One region of the Psychrobacter sp. AOP22-C1-C5 genome, then DNA from elsewhere that is predicted to be linked to it. Evidence: predicted binding sites of a transcription regulator. Region 1 holds the regulator's gene; each other region holds the start of a gene.
The links. Region 1 encodes PhoB, which activates phosphate uptake and scavenging genes when phosphate is short. Its sites were predicted from a motif close to TGTCATNAANCTGTCATAA; they were not measured.

Region 1 (5,880 bases):
AAGTAGCTGACTGATCGAATAAAGCGTCAGGGAGTTAATTGCGCAATTTTGGCATTAACCCTGCATTGATGTATTGGCCATTTAAAATCATCTTCATAGAGACAGCGCTTGATAATACAAGCGCTGTCTTATTTTTAATCAGAGAAAAATATGTCTACAAACACGTATAAATCGCTGACCAATCCAGCAATTGCCTCAAATATTGATATCGATAATGTCATCCATTTTTTATTAGAACTCGATGCGCTCAAACGTGTCAATCGCCGCAGTTATGTCACCAGTACCACGCGCCGAGAAAATTCTGCTGAGCATTCTTGGCATTTGGCGATGGCATGTTGGTCTATCGCTGAGCTGTTTGAGTTGGATGTTAATCATGAAAAATTACTCAAGATGGCGATGGTTCATGACTTGGGTGAGATTGACGCGGGAGATACGTTTTTATTCGCAAGCAGTCGTAGTTCAGCGCACCTTGAAGAGCGGGCAGGTATCGCTCGACTACAAGCAGAGCGGGGCAATGGCATCACAACTTTGAATGAGATTTGGGAGGAGCAAGAAACGGGTAGTAGCAAAGAGGCTGAACTGCTTAGAGTGGTTGATCGTTTGTTGCCGTTTTTGCTCAATCTTAATACTGATGGTAAAACATGGATTGAGTCTGAGGTAACGCGCTCACAAGTCGCAGGTGCATTGGCATTTATTAAAGACAGTTTCCCTACCATCCATGATTGGCTAACGAAAAATATTGAATATGCAACTGAGCAAGGGTGGCTAGTAGATTTATAAAAGGTCAGCGTTATCGTCTACCTATTTTATAATTTATACTTAAAACGTCTGAGCTAAAATAGTAATGGTTCGTTTAACAAAAAAGAGAGTGATACATGATAGTACCTGTAACTTATAGAACATTATACAAGTCGCTGGTTTTTATAGGTGTGCTGGGCTTTGCGCAATTGGCTCAAGCGGGTTCGCCCCTCAGTAGTGGCGATAAATTGGCGCAGGATGCCAAAAAACAGATCGGTGTTACCACAAGTTATGATCCAGCTTATCGTAAACTCGAATTTCCGCGCGGCGATGTACCCATAGAAACGGGCGTCTGTACCGATGTCGTTATTCGCGCCTATCGTTTGCAAAATATGGATCTACAGCAGCTGGTTAATCACGACATGAAATCCAATTGGTCTGCTTATCCAAAAAATTGGGGACTCAAGTCAACCGATAAAAATATCGACCACCGCCGTGTACCCAATCTCGAAGTATTTTTTGCAAGGAATGGACAGACGTTATCGATTACTGATAAAGCCAGCTTTCAAACAGGCGATATCGTGTCATGGCGTTTGCCAAAGAGTAACTTACCTCACATAGGTATTGTCTCAGACAAGGTAGCAGCTGATGGGACGCCGCTGATTATTCATAATATCGGACAGGGCACACAAGAAGAAAATATTTTGTTTGCTTATCCTATAAAGGGCCATTTTCGTTATTAATTGCTGTCCGTAATCTAGCCGTGCTTATTATAGTCAATCCAAAATAAAAGTGGTACATACAGTCGTCATGTTCTACTGGTATAAATTTTCCTCGCTGGCGGTTCGCAAGCGTGACAGATGCTTCGCAAAATTTACACCAGTGGAACCGTACTCTTTTTAAGGTGAATCGACTATATCGCCCCGTCCTTCTTCTGCAAATCAATAGTAAATAAAAAGCCCAACGACACGTCATCATCTACGTCTCATTGGGCTTTTTTATTCGTTAGGATAGCGCAAGTTTACGGGGCAGTAGTGACGCCTAATAGCTCGCCCATTTTTACCACACTGTTGGCTTTCATGCTGTCTTGCCAGTCTGCTTTCGCCGCTTTTGGTAGCACGACGATAGCCGTTGATCCCAAATAAAAACGTCCAAGTTCATCGCCTTTTTCAAAGCGCATGTCATGGTCTGCTTCTTGTATGTCATCAGTACGGTTAATTTTGCCCGTCGCTACTGTCTCGATACCCGCGACAATCATCGCACCAACCATCACTACTGCTGCTTTGCCGTATTTGGTATCAAACATACACACCAGACGCTCATTACGTGCGAATAAGTCAGGCACGTTAGCAGCCGTGACAGTATTGACAGAAAACAACGTACCAGGCACATAACGAGTCTTGGTCAACGTACCAGCGAACGGCATGTGGACACGGTGATAGTTACTTGGCGCGAGATAAACGGTCGCAAAACTGCCGTCGGCAAAATAACGACCATCTTCACTATCGGCAAGCAGTTGTCCAACATCATAATAGCGACCTTTTGCTTGGAATAATTTATGGTCGTCAATCTGCCCTAGCTGAGAGATGATACCATCCGCAGGACTGACGATGCCGTCAACTGTGGCATCGATGGGACGAGCGTCTTCTTTAAGCTCACGCGTAAAAAAGTCATTGAAGCTTTCATATGCATTAAGGCTTTGGCGCTCATACTCATCCAAGCTGACGTTGTACGCTTTGGCAAAGCTGCGAATGAACGTGCGTTTAACATACGGGTGACGACTGGCGGCCAAACGCCCAGCGACTTTACTCAGCTGCTGCTGCGGGACAAGCTGTTGTAAGGTTGTGAATAAATTCATAATAAGGCTACCAAGATAAGGTTTGATGTAATAAGTCATAGGCAAATGAATGGCAGTATTTTACCATGGACAGCGTATGATTGTATGACCATAATCTATAAGGAGTCTGTAAATGAAAGCACTTATACAACGAGTACGCCGTGCTAGTGTCGAAGTCGATGAGTACTGTATCGGTGCCATTGAGCAAGGACTGCTGGCTTATATTGGTTTGGGGCATGAGGATGACCTACAAACCGCGCAGCGAATGATTGACAAAATTCTAACGTATCGTATTTTTGAAAACGAAGATGACCCTGCTAAGAGCGGTAAACTTGATAAAAATGTTCAGCAAGTGGGTGGCGGGTTATTGCTGGTATCGCAGTTTACCTTGATGGCAAAAACAGACAAAGGACGTCGTCCTGATTTTGGGTGCGCGATGGCACCTGAGGCCGCGCAGGCTCTATTCGCCCAATTGGTTGATTATGCTAAAACACAACACCCTACCGTTGCTACTGGTCAGTTTGGGGCGGATATGCAAGTTGAGAGTATCAATGACGGACCACTAAACTTTTTATTAGAAGTGCGTTAAGCTATATGACATATATGACACATAAAAAATGAATGTCATCAAGTTGTCACAATTAATTCGTTTAATAGCCAGAAGACGGCGAATGTCTATCGCCTTTTTTACATGCCAAATTTTGTACTCTAACACTGAGAATGCTGTATGTATAATGAGCAAATTTTGATTGTTGAAGATGAACCTGCAATTCGTGAAATGGTTGTCATGACACTAGAGATGGCTGGGTTTGATAGTCTGCAAGCAGCAGACGTGTCAGAGGCGCATCAACAAGTAGTGGATCATAGACCAGCGCTCATTTTATTGGATTGGATGTTGCCGGGCGATAAAAGCGGGGTGGATTTTTGTCGCATGCTAAAGAACGACGATCTACTCTCTGAGATACCCGTCATTATGCTGACCGCCAAAAGCGAAGAAGACAGCAAGGTACATGGCCTTGATGCGGGTGCCGATGACTATATGACCAAGCCGTTTTCTACGCGTGAATTGATATCAAGAATCAAAGCGGTGTTGCGCCGTAGTAATGCGCTCAGTAGTGACAAATCTATCGAAATAGGAAAGCTTAGCTTAGATCCAAGAAGTCAACGCGTGACAGCGGCTGGTCAAGTCGTGGATGTTGGTCCTACCGAATATCGGTTGCTGGCATTTTTTATGAGTCATCCAGAGCGCGCCTATACGCGCACACAACTGCTAGATCAGGTATGGGGCGGCAACGTCTATATTGAAGACAGAACCATTGATGTACATATCAAGCGCTTGCGTACATTACTACGGCCCTATGATTGTGATACCTTGATACAAACCGTTCGCGGTACAGGCTATCGATTTTCTAATCTTATTACACCCATATAACTTACTATAAGCAGTCTCACCGCAGTCGCAACTTAATAAAACAGCGAATGGTGGTAAGGATGATGAATGAGCAAAATAATGACAATAAAGAGTGATCTACAGAGTCAGTCAGAACCAGTCTCTCACGACCATGCTTCAAATCAGCTGACAAAAATCAGAAGTGCTCTACGAGCCTTAAGAGATGCAGTGATTTTGCTCAATGAAGATGACAATTTGGAGTGGTGGAATCAAGCCGCTCAAGACTTATTGTTATTGCAGTCGGGTGATGAGGGCAAGAGTATTTTTGATTTCATCAGGGTACCTGAATTTCGCCAGTATTATCAGGCAACCACAACACACGATGATGGCGTGCATATAGAATCGTGGCAAGACCCTAAACGATATCTAAAATGTGAGCTCACACCTTTTGGTGATGAGAAGTTGCTGATTATTTATGACGTGACGCGTTTGCAGCATTTAGAAGAGATGCGTCGCGACTTTGTGGCCAATGTCTCGCATGAATTGCGCACACCATTGACAGTCATGATGGGTTATCTAGAAAACTTCTCAGATCAACCTGATATGCCGCCCCATTGGCGCCGTGGTTTTGAGCTAATGACTCAGCAGACTGCTCGCATGAATAGAATCGTTAATGACTTATTGTTGTTGTCTCGAATTGAAATCGAAGAGACGCACGAGCTTAACTATATTGACATGACCAGACTACTGACCAACGTCTATGATGATGCGCAGGCGTATAACCAAGAGTACGGACATATTATTCACTTGCAAATAGACACGTACGATGGGTTATATGGCTCAGAGATGTACCTGAACAGTGCCTTATCCAATCTCGTGATTAATGCGATTAAGTACACACCAAAGGGCGGCAATATCGCTATTAGCTGGACAAAAACCTCAGAGGGTTGCCGATTTGCTGTAGAAGACAATGGTATCGGCATTGCACCGCAGCATATTGCGCGTTTGACTGAACGCTTTTATCGTATCGATAAAGGTCGCAGCCGAGCGACAGGTGGTACAGGATTGGGGTTAGCCATTGTGAAACACGTCTTGTATCAACATGATGCTGCCTTGCAAATTGAGTCGGTAGAAGGGGTGGGGTCGACATTCAGTATGGTGTTCCCAGCAGCTTATATTCGACCTGCTTCTACGAGCTGATATTAATTCTTTTGCTCTGGCTGTACTCAATCACTTGTTTTTTGCATTAGTGGATATGGGTTAACAGCGCTGCCATTAATATAAATCCCATAATGAAGATGGGGCGGTGTGCCTTTTGCGTTGCCACTGTCACCGACATAACCGATGACGTCGCCAGCATTCACCCAGTCATTAGGAGAGATGTCAGCGTAATCTTCTAAATGCGCATAGTAATGTCCTGCACCCCCTGGTCCAACCACCACCACCACGCGACCACCTAAATTGTTTTCGCCGACTTTGCTGACGATGCCTTGCGTTGTGGTCTGTATCGGTGTACCTCGTGCGGCAAAAATATCAATCCCTTCATGTGAGCGGCCTTGGCTACGCGCAGCGCCCCACGTATCGGTCAAGCCTTGTCCAGGCAGTGGATTGGGTAAGCTGTTTTCTGTGGGTGGTTCTTGTTGCATTAGGCTCAGTTGTTGCCATTTTGCCGTCACAAATGACTGCGTTTGTTGGCTGAGGCTTGGCAGTAGCTTGTCGAACACGAATAATAGCATTAGTAGCACAGCTGCTTTAAGCAGTACGCTTAGTATCCGTCCAAAAAGTGACGGGTTTTGTCGCTGATTATTCTCATCCGGTGGCATCGATACCTCTTATTTTGCTTATGTGTTTTAACTAACAGTATAGGGGTCTTGTCGGTTTACGTGTGTATCGCATTGTTATATTGGAGGTTTAT
Region 2 (5,880 bases), on a different contig from region 1:
AGACGATCCAGCAAACATTAAAGACGTGCTTCTTGAGTCCGCGATTACGGCCATCCAAGATTGTGAAGATTCAATCGCTGCCGTTGATGCAGAAGAAAAAGTGGAAGTGTATCGTAACTGGCTCGGTTTAATGAATGGTGACTTGCAAGAAACTTTTGAAAAAGGTGGCAAGACGAGCACTCGTCGACAAAACCCAGACCGCGAATACAATACGCCAGATGGCGGCAAGCTAATCTTGCCGGGTCGTTCTCTATTGCTCATCCGTAACGTTGGTCACTTGATGCAGAACCCTGCAATCTTGGTTGATTTGGGAGAGGGCTTCGAGGAAATCTTTGAAGGACTGATGGACGGTTTGGTTACGCCGCTGCTGTCGCTCAATGACCTGCAAGGCAGAAGCGAGTTATCGAACTCGCGCAAAGGCTCCATGTATATTGTTAAACCAAAAATGCACGGCCCTGAAGAAGTAAAAATGGCCAATGACTTGTTTAATGCCTCAGAAGATTTATTGGGCTTAGAACGTCATACCATTAAAATTGGCATCATGGATGAAGAGCGTCGCATGACGGTCAATCTAAAAGAGGCCATTCGCCAAGCAAAAGAGCGCGTCATTTTTATTAATACAGGCTTCCTCGATCGTACGGGTGACGAGATGCATACCAGTATGAATGCAGGGCCGTTCGTGCCAAAAGGCGAGATGAAGTCGCAGGCATGGCAGCCAGCGTATGAGCAGTGGAACGTTGATATTGGCTTAGAGACAGGGCTACAAGGCCATGCTCAGATTGGTAAAGGCATGTGGGCAAAACCTGATGAGATGAAAGAGATGATGGACACCAAGTCCGCACATCCAAAGTCTGGTGCTACCACTGCTTGGGTTCCCTCACCGACGGGCGCAACCTTGCACAGTATGCATTATCATGAAGTGAATGTCGCTGATGTACAAGACAGCCTAAAATCTCGTAAACGTGCAAGCTTAGACGATATCTTAACCATTCCATTGGCAAAAGACACCAATTGGACAGAAGAACAAAAGCAGCAAGAGATTGAAAACAATGCTCAGGGTATCTTAGGTTATGTGGTGCGCTGGGTGAATCAAGGGGTAGGTTGCTCTAAAGTACCAGATATCAATGATGTTGGTCTTATGGAAGACCGCGCGACGTTACGTATTTCAAGTCAGCATATCGCTAACTGGTTGCACCATAATGTGGTCAGTGAAGATCAGGTGATGGACACGATGAAGCGGATGGCAAAAGTCGTCGATGAGCAAAATGCTGATGATCGGGATTATCAGCCGATGGCTAATGACTTTGAGCACTCGTATGCCTTCAAAGCCGCCTGCGATTTGGTCTTTAAAGGGCGTGAGCAGCCCAGTGGCTATACTGAACCATTGTTGCATCAAGCGCGCCTCGACTTAAAAGCCAATTGCTAAGCCAATTTGCTCATCGCAACGCCTATTAAATAAAACATATCGTTTTTATAAGCGCTATTTATCCACGGGTAAGTAGTGCTTATTTTTGTGAATTAAAGGTACGTTACGAAGCGATTGTGTTCTCTATTATGTGACTCATCGGGCATTTTCTTACAATTGTTAGCCTTAAATGATAGAAACAATATTTACCGAATCTCACATTTAAAAAGCGAAAAAATATGTTGCAAATTATGTCAAAGTTGTTATGCTTGTATTCGAAGTATGAGTTTGGTAACGGATGTTACGCAACGGAACGATAAAGACCAAAGTTTACATGGCAGTTACGTTTTTGATCTAAGTTATGTAAGTCATGGTTTTTTTCATCTTACTGTAATAGAACTTCGCCACACTTGTTTCTGACTAATCTCGGTAGCCAGTTACACATTATATCTTTGAGGATTTGTGACGATACCATTATGAGCATCAGCTAATAATAGCTAGCTTATTACTAAAATTGTAAAGTGGAGATACCCCATGAAAAAACTACTTTTAGCTACAGCAGTTGCTGCCCTATCTGTATCTGCAGCCAATGCAGCTCCGACTATCTATGGTAAAGCATTCTTAGCTGCTGACTATGAGAACGCCGATTTTGATTCACGCGTTATTGGTGGAGGGGATGATTTTGATGAAGACACGTTAAAAATCAACTCTCATTCTTCACGTCTAGGCTTTAAAGGTTCTGAAGCCATGACTGCTAACACTGACGTCATTTATCAGTTAGAGTATGGCACAAGCATCGATGGTGACAATGCTACGTTCACTAATCGTGATACATATCTAGGTATCAACAACAAACAGTTTGGTCAGTTCCGCGTTGGTAAAAACCAATCTAGCTTAGACAAAGTTAACAACGTTGTTGTTAACCAAGGTTATTGGGATAACCTAGGCACAAACGAAATGGAAAGCGACGTTGTTGAAGCGTTAAACATGGCTGATAGTAGCCGTATCAACAGCTCAGTTATCTGGACTTCACCAAAGTATGATGGTCTGCCATTACAACTTTCTGCAATGTATAGCTCTGACGATAAAAACTACAACAACGATGCAGGTTTCGGCGTTGCAGCGATGTTTGATCAAGGTACTGGTTTCACCGCTGGTGTTGCGTATGACAAAGATCAAAACATTGATGGTGATATCATCCGTGGTACCGCTTCTGTTGATTTAGGTAAATACATCGCGGCGCCTGTAACAGTTGGTGCCCTATACCAAGTAGCAGATTATGACTATGATCGCTCTACTAGCAAAGAAAAAGGTCTAGTTTTAAGTGCTTTAATGGGCTTAACTAACTTTGCTCGTCCAGCAAACGTTTACGCACAGTACAACAAAACTGACAACTTGAATGGTTGGGATGGTTCAGATTCAGACCAGATCGTTGTTGGTGGTCAGTACTTCTTTAAAGACAACATCATCATGCATGGTTATGCTGGTGTGAACAGCGCTGATGATCTTAAAACATTAAGTACAGATGACGGCGCTATGGTAACTACCAGAGGCGATGCTAAAGTAGTTGTAGTTGGTACTGGTCTAGAATACAAATTCTAATCTAACCATTAGAATCTGATTAAAAAAACTCATCCTTCGGGGTGAGTTTTTTTGTTATGAGTATTTAAGTAGTTAGTGGTGCATAAGAACGCCAAGCCAAAAATGAAGAGTTTCAAAGAGTTTGTACTTTTACCCTATATTTTATGGCATATTTTTAGTAAAATCCTTCTTTACCAATTACCGACAGAATACTATGACCAAGTTTATATTTGTGACCGGTGGGGTAGTGTCCTCACTAGGAAAAGGTATCACCGCAGCGTCTCTAGCAGCGGTCTTAGAAGCACGTGGCGTGACTGTCACCATGACCAAAATGGATCCGTATATCAATGTCGATCCAGGTACGATGAGTCCGTTCCAGCATGGCGAAGTATTCGTGACCGAAGATGGCGCGGAGACCGATTTGGATTTGGGCTACTATGAGCGCTTTTTACGTCATTCAAAAATGAGTAAGAGCAATAACTTCACTAGTGGTCGCATCTATCAAAATGTCTTGAATAAAGAGCGCCGTGGAGAGTATCTTGGTGGTACTGTGCAAGTTATTCCACATATTACTGATGAGATTAAAAGTAAAATCTTGACCAGTGGTGAAGGCTACGATATCGCTATTATCGAGATTGGTGGTACTGTCGGTGATATCGAATCGTTACCCTTTATGGAAGCGGTACGTCAGATGCAAGTAGAGCTCGGCCGAAACAGAGCCATGCTGATGCATTTAACACTGGTGCCTTATATTGCAAGTGCAGGCGAGACCAAGACCAAACCTACCCAGCATTCAGTAAAAGAGCTGCGTTCTATTGGTTTGCAGCCTGATATCTTAATCTGTCGCTCTGATCATCATATTTCACAAGACAACCGTCGTAAGATTGCGCTATTTACCAATGTAGAAGAGCGTGCGGTTATCATGTGTGAAGATGCACAAAGTATTTATCAAATACCGCGTACGCTTCATGAGCAAGACCTCGATGACTTAGTCTGTGAGCGCTTTGGCCTTGATGTACCAGAAGCGGATTTGAGTGATTGGGATAAAGTAGTTGAAGCTCAGCTCAATCCTGAGAAAACGGTTACTGTAGCCATGGTTGGTAAATACGTCGAGCTACCTGATGCCTATAAGTCTATCAATGAAGCTTTATTACATGCAGGTATCACTCATAAACTTGATGTCAAGATTGATTATATAGACGCTGAAGTTTTAGAGAGCGACGACAATTTGTTTGCCCGTCTTAGCAGTGCTGATGCGATCTTAGTACCTGGCGGTTTTGGAGAACGCGGTACTAATGGCAAAATTAAAGCCATTACTTATGCACGTGAAAATAACGTGCCGTATTTGGGTATCTGCCTTGGTATGCAACTGGCGGTGATAGAATATGCGCGTAATGTCCTTAAGATTGATGCCAATTCTTCTGAGTTTGATCGCAAGACAGCAGAGCCGATTATCGGTCTTATCACTGAATGGTTGGATGAGCGCGGCGAGCTACAGATTCGTAGTGATGATTCAGACCTTGGTGGTACGATGCGTCTTGGTGCGCAGCAAGCTGAACTGGTCGCGGGTAGTAAACTGAGCCAAATCTATGGCGCTAGTAATATCACTGAGCGTCATCGCCATCGTTATGAGATGAATAATCGTTATATCGAGCCATTAGAGCAGGCTGGCATGACCATCTCAGGCTATTCTGCCAAACAGCATTTGGTAGAGTCTGTCGAAGTTGCTGAGCATCCATGGTTCATCGCAGTACAGTTCCATCCAGAATTTACCAGTTCACCACGTGGCGGTCATCCATTGTTTAATAGCTTCGTAAATGCGGCAAAAAACTTTAGCGAAAATAAGTAATTAGTGAATGAGTAGCTATAAGTATTATTTTATCTGCGCTAAAAAAGACTGATCTTCGGATCGGTCTTTTTTTTAGGCGTATTTTGGTAGAAAGGTGATAAGTTAAAAAAATCAAAATTATAAGTATGGTAGTCCTAAATAAAATAAGGATAAATCTTATAACTTGCTACTGCGATAAGTTCTGCTTGCTGTGCCTGTGCAGACAGAGGCTTCGCAAAACTGATTCTAGTAGCCCTGCATTCATTTTATAGTGCTTTCTCCGTTGTATGAGTAAAGTGATGACTAGCAATCGTACGTAATTACGCTTAGACACTTTTTTTCATGGGCCTATCGGTTACAATGTGGAATAGAAATACAGATAACAATAAAGAGGAAACCTTTTTAATGGAAAATTTATCGACCGCACAATCACACATTGAGCTTAATACGCCTAACGGAAATAGTATCAAGATTGGCAATGATCAGCCGTTTGTATTGTTTGGTGGCATGAACGTTTTAGAGTCTAAAGAATTGGCGTTCGAGATTGCTGAGCAATATGTTGAGATATGCCAACGTTTGGGTATCGGTTATGTCTTTAAAGCCAGCTTTGATAAAGCCAACCGTTCAAGCTTGCATTCTTATCGAGGTCCGGGTTTAGAGCAGGGAATTGATTGGCTCGGACAAATCAAAGAAAAATTTCAAGTACCGATCATCACTGATGTACATGAACCGCATCAAGCAGCGCCAGTTGCCGAAGTGGCTGATATCATTCAGCTGCCTGCGTTTTTGTCACGTCAGACTGATTTGGTGCACGCAATGGCTAAAACTGACGCGATTATTAATATTAAAAAAGCGCAGTTTTTAGCGCCACATGAGATGCGCCATATCGTTAATAAATGCCTTGAGGGTGGTAACGACAAACTGATTCTTTGTGAACGCGGTAGTGCGTTTGGCTATAACAATCTAGTTGTTGATATGCTGGGTTTTGATACGATGAAGCAAATGGATATCCCTGTATTCTTTGATGTGACGCATAGTTTACAGCAGCCAGGTGCGCGTAGTGACA
Region 3 (5,880 bases), on a different contig from region 1:
TACGCGCGATACAAAGACGCTGCTGCTGTCCACCTGATAGAGACAATCCAGACGCTTTTAGTTTGTCTTTTACCTCTGGCCATAATGCTGCTTTTTTCAGCGCCCATTCGACGCGATTATCCAGCTCCGCTTTGCTCAACTTTTCATAAAGGCGTACACCAAAGGCGACGTTGTCATAGATTGACATTGGGAACGGTGTTGGTTTTTGAAACACCATACCGACTTGGGCGCGTAGTAAATTCACATCAATGTCTTTGGCCAAAATGTTTTTGCCATCTAGGTTAATATTGCCTTCTGCACGCATGCCTGGATATAGATCATACATACGGTTAAAGGTACGTAGCAACGTAGACTTACCGCACCCTGACGGACCGATGAAGGCAGTTACCTTTTTGTCCGGTATATCGATATTGATATTTTTTAACGCTTTAAAATCACCGTAATAGAAATTCAAATCACGAATCTCCATTTTGGCAGGGGGCATGTTTTTTGGGATGTCATGGAGCGTTTGTTTGGTCAGACTGCTGATGTCTGGCTGTTCTTTATGGCCGCTAGTAGACTTGGATCTAGTTAACAGATTGCCTGTTGTCTCATTGAAGCGATCAGCCGTCTTTTTTGTGCGAACTTTGCTTACGACGTCATTCATAGTCTTATCCAACCTAGCTCAATTAAAATTTATATAAGTTTAAGTAAATGCTGAGTATTCATAGTACTTAATGTTCATAGTACCTAATATTCATAGTGCTTAGTAGTTACAGTGTTCAGCATTTACCTAGTATCATGCGCTCTATTGTCAGTATTTACTTGACCTGACCTCTACTACCAATGTATCTGGCGGTAATATTCAACACCAATACAGAAGTGGTAATCAGAAGTGCTGCTGCCCATGCAAGTGTGTGCCAGTTTTCGTAAGGACTCATCGCAAACTGATAAATGGTATTGGGCAAGTTGGCCAGCGGTTGACCCATATCCGTACTGAAATATTGATTGTTCAGCGCAGTAAATAGTAACGGTGCTGTCTCACCAGTGATACGAGCAAACGCCAATAATACACCTGTGGTCAGACCCGCTTTTGCCGCCTTAATAGTCACCTGCGTCACCATTTTCCACTTAGGCGTACCCAGTGCATAGGCCGCTTCACGGATACTGTTTGGCACCAGATTGAGCATGTTTTCGGTGGTACGTACGACTACAGGGATGACAATCAATGCCAATGCCAACGCGCCTGCCCAACCAGAAAAATTTTGGCCTTTTACCATTAGTGCATAGATAAAGAGACCGATAACAATTGATGGCGCTGAGAGCAAAATATCATTTAAAAAGCGCGTCACTTTGCCAAGCATACTGCCTTGAGAGAATTCAGACAAATACACACCTGTCATCAATCCAATCGGTGCGCCAATAAACAATCCTGAGAACGCCAACATGATTGAACCGACGATGGCATTACGCAAACCGCCTGGACTCATCGGCGGCGGCGTATCGGCGGTAAATACTGGCAGTTGTACGATGCCTTGAAAGCCTTCAACAAACAGTGTAAATAGAATCCAAAATAACCAAAACAAACCAAAAACCATCGCCGACATTGCAAAGCCTAGACCAAGTTTATTGGTCCAGCGGCGCTTGTTATAGAGGCTTCGGTTATAACGACCTTCAAAACCTGTGTTAACTGGCAGTGGCGCATTGATTGTATTGTTAGAAAGCATAAAATTTGTGTCCCGTTTTTTTGTCAATACCGATAACCATCAAAATCTCAGGCCGCCGAATGACTATCGGTTGCCTGCTTTATTGTCCATGCGCATGAGCATAAGCTTCGCAAGAGACAGCACAATGAAGGTAATGACAAATAGGATTAAGCCTAAATGTAGTAAAGAAGCCAGATGTAGCTCACTAGAAGCTTCAGCAAACTCGTTCGCCAAGGCTGAGGTAATCGTGACGCCCGACGTAAACAAACTTGGACTGATGTTAAAGGCGTTACCAATTAAGAAAGTCACTGCCATCGTTTCACCCAGTGCTCGTCCCAGTCCCAAAATGACACCGCCGACGACACCCGCTTTGGTATAAGGCAAGATAATCTTGAACATAACTTCCCAAGTCGTCGCGCCCATGCCATAAGCTGACTCTTTTAATAAGTCTGGCACAACAGAAAAAACATCACGCATGGTGGCAGCGATAAAAGGAATAATCATGATGGCAAGCACCAATGATGCGGTGAACAAGCCCAGTCCCATTGGCGCACCAGTGAACAGCTTACCAATAATAGGCAACGGCCCCACATGTTCAATAAACCATGGCTGAATATGATCGCCAAAGAAAGGCGCGAATACAAACAATCCCCACATACCATAAATAATGGAGGGGATACCTGCCAGCAGCTCAATAGCAATGCCAAGAGGTTTCTTTAAAAACTTAGGGCACATCTCAGTCAAAAATATGGCAATACCAAAACTGACTGGTACGGCAATCATAATGGCAATAAACGATGTCACTAATGTGCCGTAAATAGGCGCTAACGCACCATACTCATTAGAAACCGTATCCCAGTTATTGCTGGTATAAAAGCCAAGACCAAATTCTTGAATGCTCGGCCATGCTCCAACGATTAAGGAAAGTAAAATACCGCCTAGAGATAAGAGTACAAGTATGGCAAAAGCCTTGGTTGCATTGACAAACAACGTATCGTAACGTCTTTGTTTAGCCAATTGGGACCTTAAGTCATTCATAAGTGTCTCAGCATTGAATAGATCGAGTCAAAATATTGGAAGAATTACGCAGGTTTTATGACAACAAACTTAAAAAGCAGAAGTGGATATGTTTATCAGTACAATCCATCAAGATGAAGATTAAATTTGCTGTGATAAAACCTCTCAAACCACTACCGGAGAATAGTGATTTGAGAGGGTAACTGGAACATTATTAAACAATGATTAGAATAAACTGGTTACTGTGCTGGCTTATAAACAGGTTGTCCATCGCTGCCTTTTACGTCATTCCATTTTGCTTTGAATAGTGCTACAGCAGTATCTGAGAAAGGAACATAATCTAATGCCATGGCATCATCATCGCCTTGGCTATAGGCCCAATCAAAGAAGTTCAATACGCCAGCCACTTGCTGAGGATTCTCTGGTTGTTTGTGTACCAAGATGAATGTCGCTGCAGCGATTGGCCATGCTTGAGCAGTTTCAGAGTTGGTAATAACTTTGTAAAAACCTTCTTCTTTTGACCAGTCAATGTCACCTGCCGCTGCAAACGTTTCTGCAGAAGGCTGTACGAAGTTACCAGCTGCGTTTTTAAGCGCTGTGTGTGACATGTTGTTTTGTTTAGCGTAGGCATACTCAACATAGCCGATAGAGTTTTTCATACGGTTGACGTAGCTTGAAACGCCTTCGTTACCTTTACCACCAGCACCAGTCGCAGACGTTGGCCATTTAACCGTTTTATCAACACCGACTGTATCCTTCCAATCAGTTGAAACTTTAGCCAAATAATCTGTGAAGTTAAAGGTTGTACCTGAACCGTCTGAACGGAATACTGTCGTAATAGCTGCATCAGGTAGCGTTAAATCTGGGTTCAATGCTGTGATAGCAGGATCATTCCATTTGCTAATTTTACCCAAATAAATATTGGCTAGGGTTTCACCATCCAACTTCAACGCGCCTGGCTCAATACCATCGATATTAACGATTGGTACTACGCCGCCGATGACCGTTGGAAACTGAATAAGACCCGCTTCCTCAAGCTCTTCAGGAGTCATAGGCGCATCAGAAGCACCGAAGTCTACTGTTTTTGACTGGATTTGTTTGATACCGCCAGAAGAACCGATTGATTGATAGTTAACCTGACCACCAGTGTCAGCGTTATAGTCAGCAGACCATTTAGCATAAATAGGCTGCGGGAACGAAGCGCCAGCGCCTGTGATGTTCATTGCGATATTTTCAGCAGATTTAAAACCTGTGCCAGCAGCAGGGGCGGCACCGGTAGTTGCATTGCCAGTAGTTTCAGTGGTTGTAACAGGAGCACTACTAGTATCAGCAGCTGGCTCTGTCGTATCAGTCGATTTGTTACATGCCGTAAGTACTAATGTACAGCTGACGGCCACTGCTAATAATGAATAACGCATGTAGGACTCCTAAAGTTTAACAACGATACAAAAAAACATTGTTTGTGACATGCGGGATATATTGACAAGTTTTTATGACAGTTTGATGACAACCACTTTTATCTTTCATTTTCGCTCACATTCATTAAACCTTTTTTCAGGCGTCTATCGTCAATAGTAAAAAACAGATAGGCGACATGATGGTACGTGAGTGGTACATATTTTTCTTGCTTGCTGCGTTATTGCTGACCGAAGCTGCGGGGGATTTGTATCATTCATGCTGCATTCCCTTTTTAGCAGAATATCTTTCCTAAATACCATTAGCCGTCAGGGTAGAATTTTGCTAGTATAAAGTTGATTTACAACACTGACAGACTCGGGGTGCGGTGTGTTATTGGCCTACTTTTTTAAAGTAGTCGCCTTGATACATTCGCTGAGAGATCACCCGCCGAACCTGATGCGGTTAGTACCGACGCAGGGAAGTCTTAAGCCTATGTTCTATATGTACAAAGGGCGCGCAGAAATGCCTTTTTATTATTGCCAATGTTTAGCAGCGTTTTTATCTGCGGACGTATGGTTTTAATAATTAGCTGTGCCTAGCAATCGTCTAAAGACGACTTACCACTTTCAGTGCGATAGTCTGTCTGCTTTATGATTGCATTTGTCTGTATCCCATAGCGCCACCCCCGCAGCTACTGGCGGTGTTGATTTTATTCAAAAACCAACACGCTAGGACAGCATATGACACATTCAAACGTACAGACCACCCAAATCTACACTCCAGATAATGACACGTCTGCTATTCCGAAACCTGCTGATAAGTCGAGCAGTAAAACGGACAAAAAATCAGAGGCGCTAAAAACCCCTGCCCACCGTGCAGCAGGTGACACGCGTTTTGAAGAAGACGCTCGCGATCTGCATCGTATCCTCCCCGCCTCCAAAAAAGTCTATATCGAAGGCACGCGTCCTGATATTCAAGTACCCATGCGCGAAATCACTCTTGATCCAACACCTATTCAAGGCACGGATGAGGCAAATTGGGAACGAAACCCACCGTTTTATGTTTATGACACTTCAGGTGTTTATACCGATCCCACCGTCGATATCGACTTAACTCGTGGCCTACCAAAATTGCGCGCCGACTGGATTGCAGAACGCGGCGACACCGAACAATTAAACGGTTTATCCAGCTCATACGGACAAGCACGCGCCCGCGATATCAGCACAGCCAACCTAAGATTCGCTCATATCGATAAGCCACGTCGCGCTAAGACAGGCAATGGTTTCTCAGGCAATGTCACGCAAATGCATTACGCCCGTTGCGGCATCATCACGCCTGAGATGGAATATATTGCCATTCGCGAAACCCAAAAGCAGCATGAGCTGACCGATAGGCGTCAACATGAAGGTGAAAGTTTTGGTGCCAATACACCCAAAATTATCACGCCTGAATTTGTGCGCAGTGAAGTTGCTGCTGGACGCGCCATCATCCCTAATAACATCAATCACCCTGAGTCCGAACCGATGATTATCGGTCGCAATTTCTTGGTGAAAATCAATGCTAATATCGGTAACTCAGCGCTTGGTTCTTCCATTGATGAAGAGGTATCAAAAATGACATGGGCGACGCGTTGGGGCGCGGACACTATCATGGATTTATCAACGGGCAATCATATCCACGAAACGCGCGAATGGTTGATTCGCAATTCGCCTGTGCCGATTGGCACCGTACCCATTTATCAAGCACTCGAAAAAGTCGATGGTGTAGCAGAGGATCTCAC

Region 2: a site for PhoB is predicted at 1,784-1,802, ahead of ACT3TH_RS03025 (porin). Genes of this name have one in related genera too.
Region 3: a site for PhoB is predicted at 4,193-4,211, ahead of pstS (phosphate ABC transporter substrate-binding protein PstS). Genes of this name have one in related genera too.

Annotation. Positions count from the first base shown of each region.
Region 1 covers NZ_JBQSYC010000011.1:47,674-53,553, forward strand. The annotation lists gene ACT3TH_RS12170 (isochorismatase family protein) at 1-6, shown strand, start outside; gene ACT3TH_RS12175 (HD domain-containing protein) at 151-780, shown strand; gene ACT3TH_RS12180 (DUF1287 domain-containing protein) at 876-1,481, shown strand; gene asd (archaetidylserine decarboxylase) at 1,760-2,596, opposite strand; gene dtd (D-aminoacyl-tRNA deacylase) at 2,709-3,164, shown strand; gene phoB (phosphate regulon transcriptional regulator PhoB) at 3,303-4,007, shown strand; gene phoR (phosphate regulon sensor histidine kinase PhoR) at 4,074-5,165, shown strand; gene ACT3TH_RS12205 (M23 family metallopeptidase) at 5,192-5,788, opposite strand.
Region 2 covers NZ_JBQSYC010000002.1:131,603-137,482, reverse strand. The annotation lists gene ACT3TH_RS03030 (malate synthase G) at 1-1,426, shown strand, start outside; gene ACT3TH_RS03025 (porin) at 1,940-3,007, shown strand; gene ACT3TH_RS03020 (CTP synthase) at 3,201-4,835, shown strand; gene kdsA (3-deoxy-8-phosphooctulonate synthase) at 5,220-5,880, shown strand, end outside.
Region 3 covers NZ_JBQSYC010000003.1:83,559-89,438, reverse strand. The annotation lists gene pstB (phosphate ABC transporter ATP-binding protein PstB) at 1-646, opposite strand, end outside; gene pstA (phosphate ABC transporter permease PstA) at 801-1,586, opposite strand; gene pstC (phosphate ABC transporter permease subunit PstC) at 1,770-2,723, opposite strand; gene pstS (phosphate ABC transporter substrate-binding protein PstS) at 2,942-4,120, opposite strand; TPP riboswitch at 4,467-4,597, shown strand; gene thiC (phosphomethylpyrimidine synthase ThiC) at 4,841-5,880, shown strand, end outside.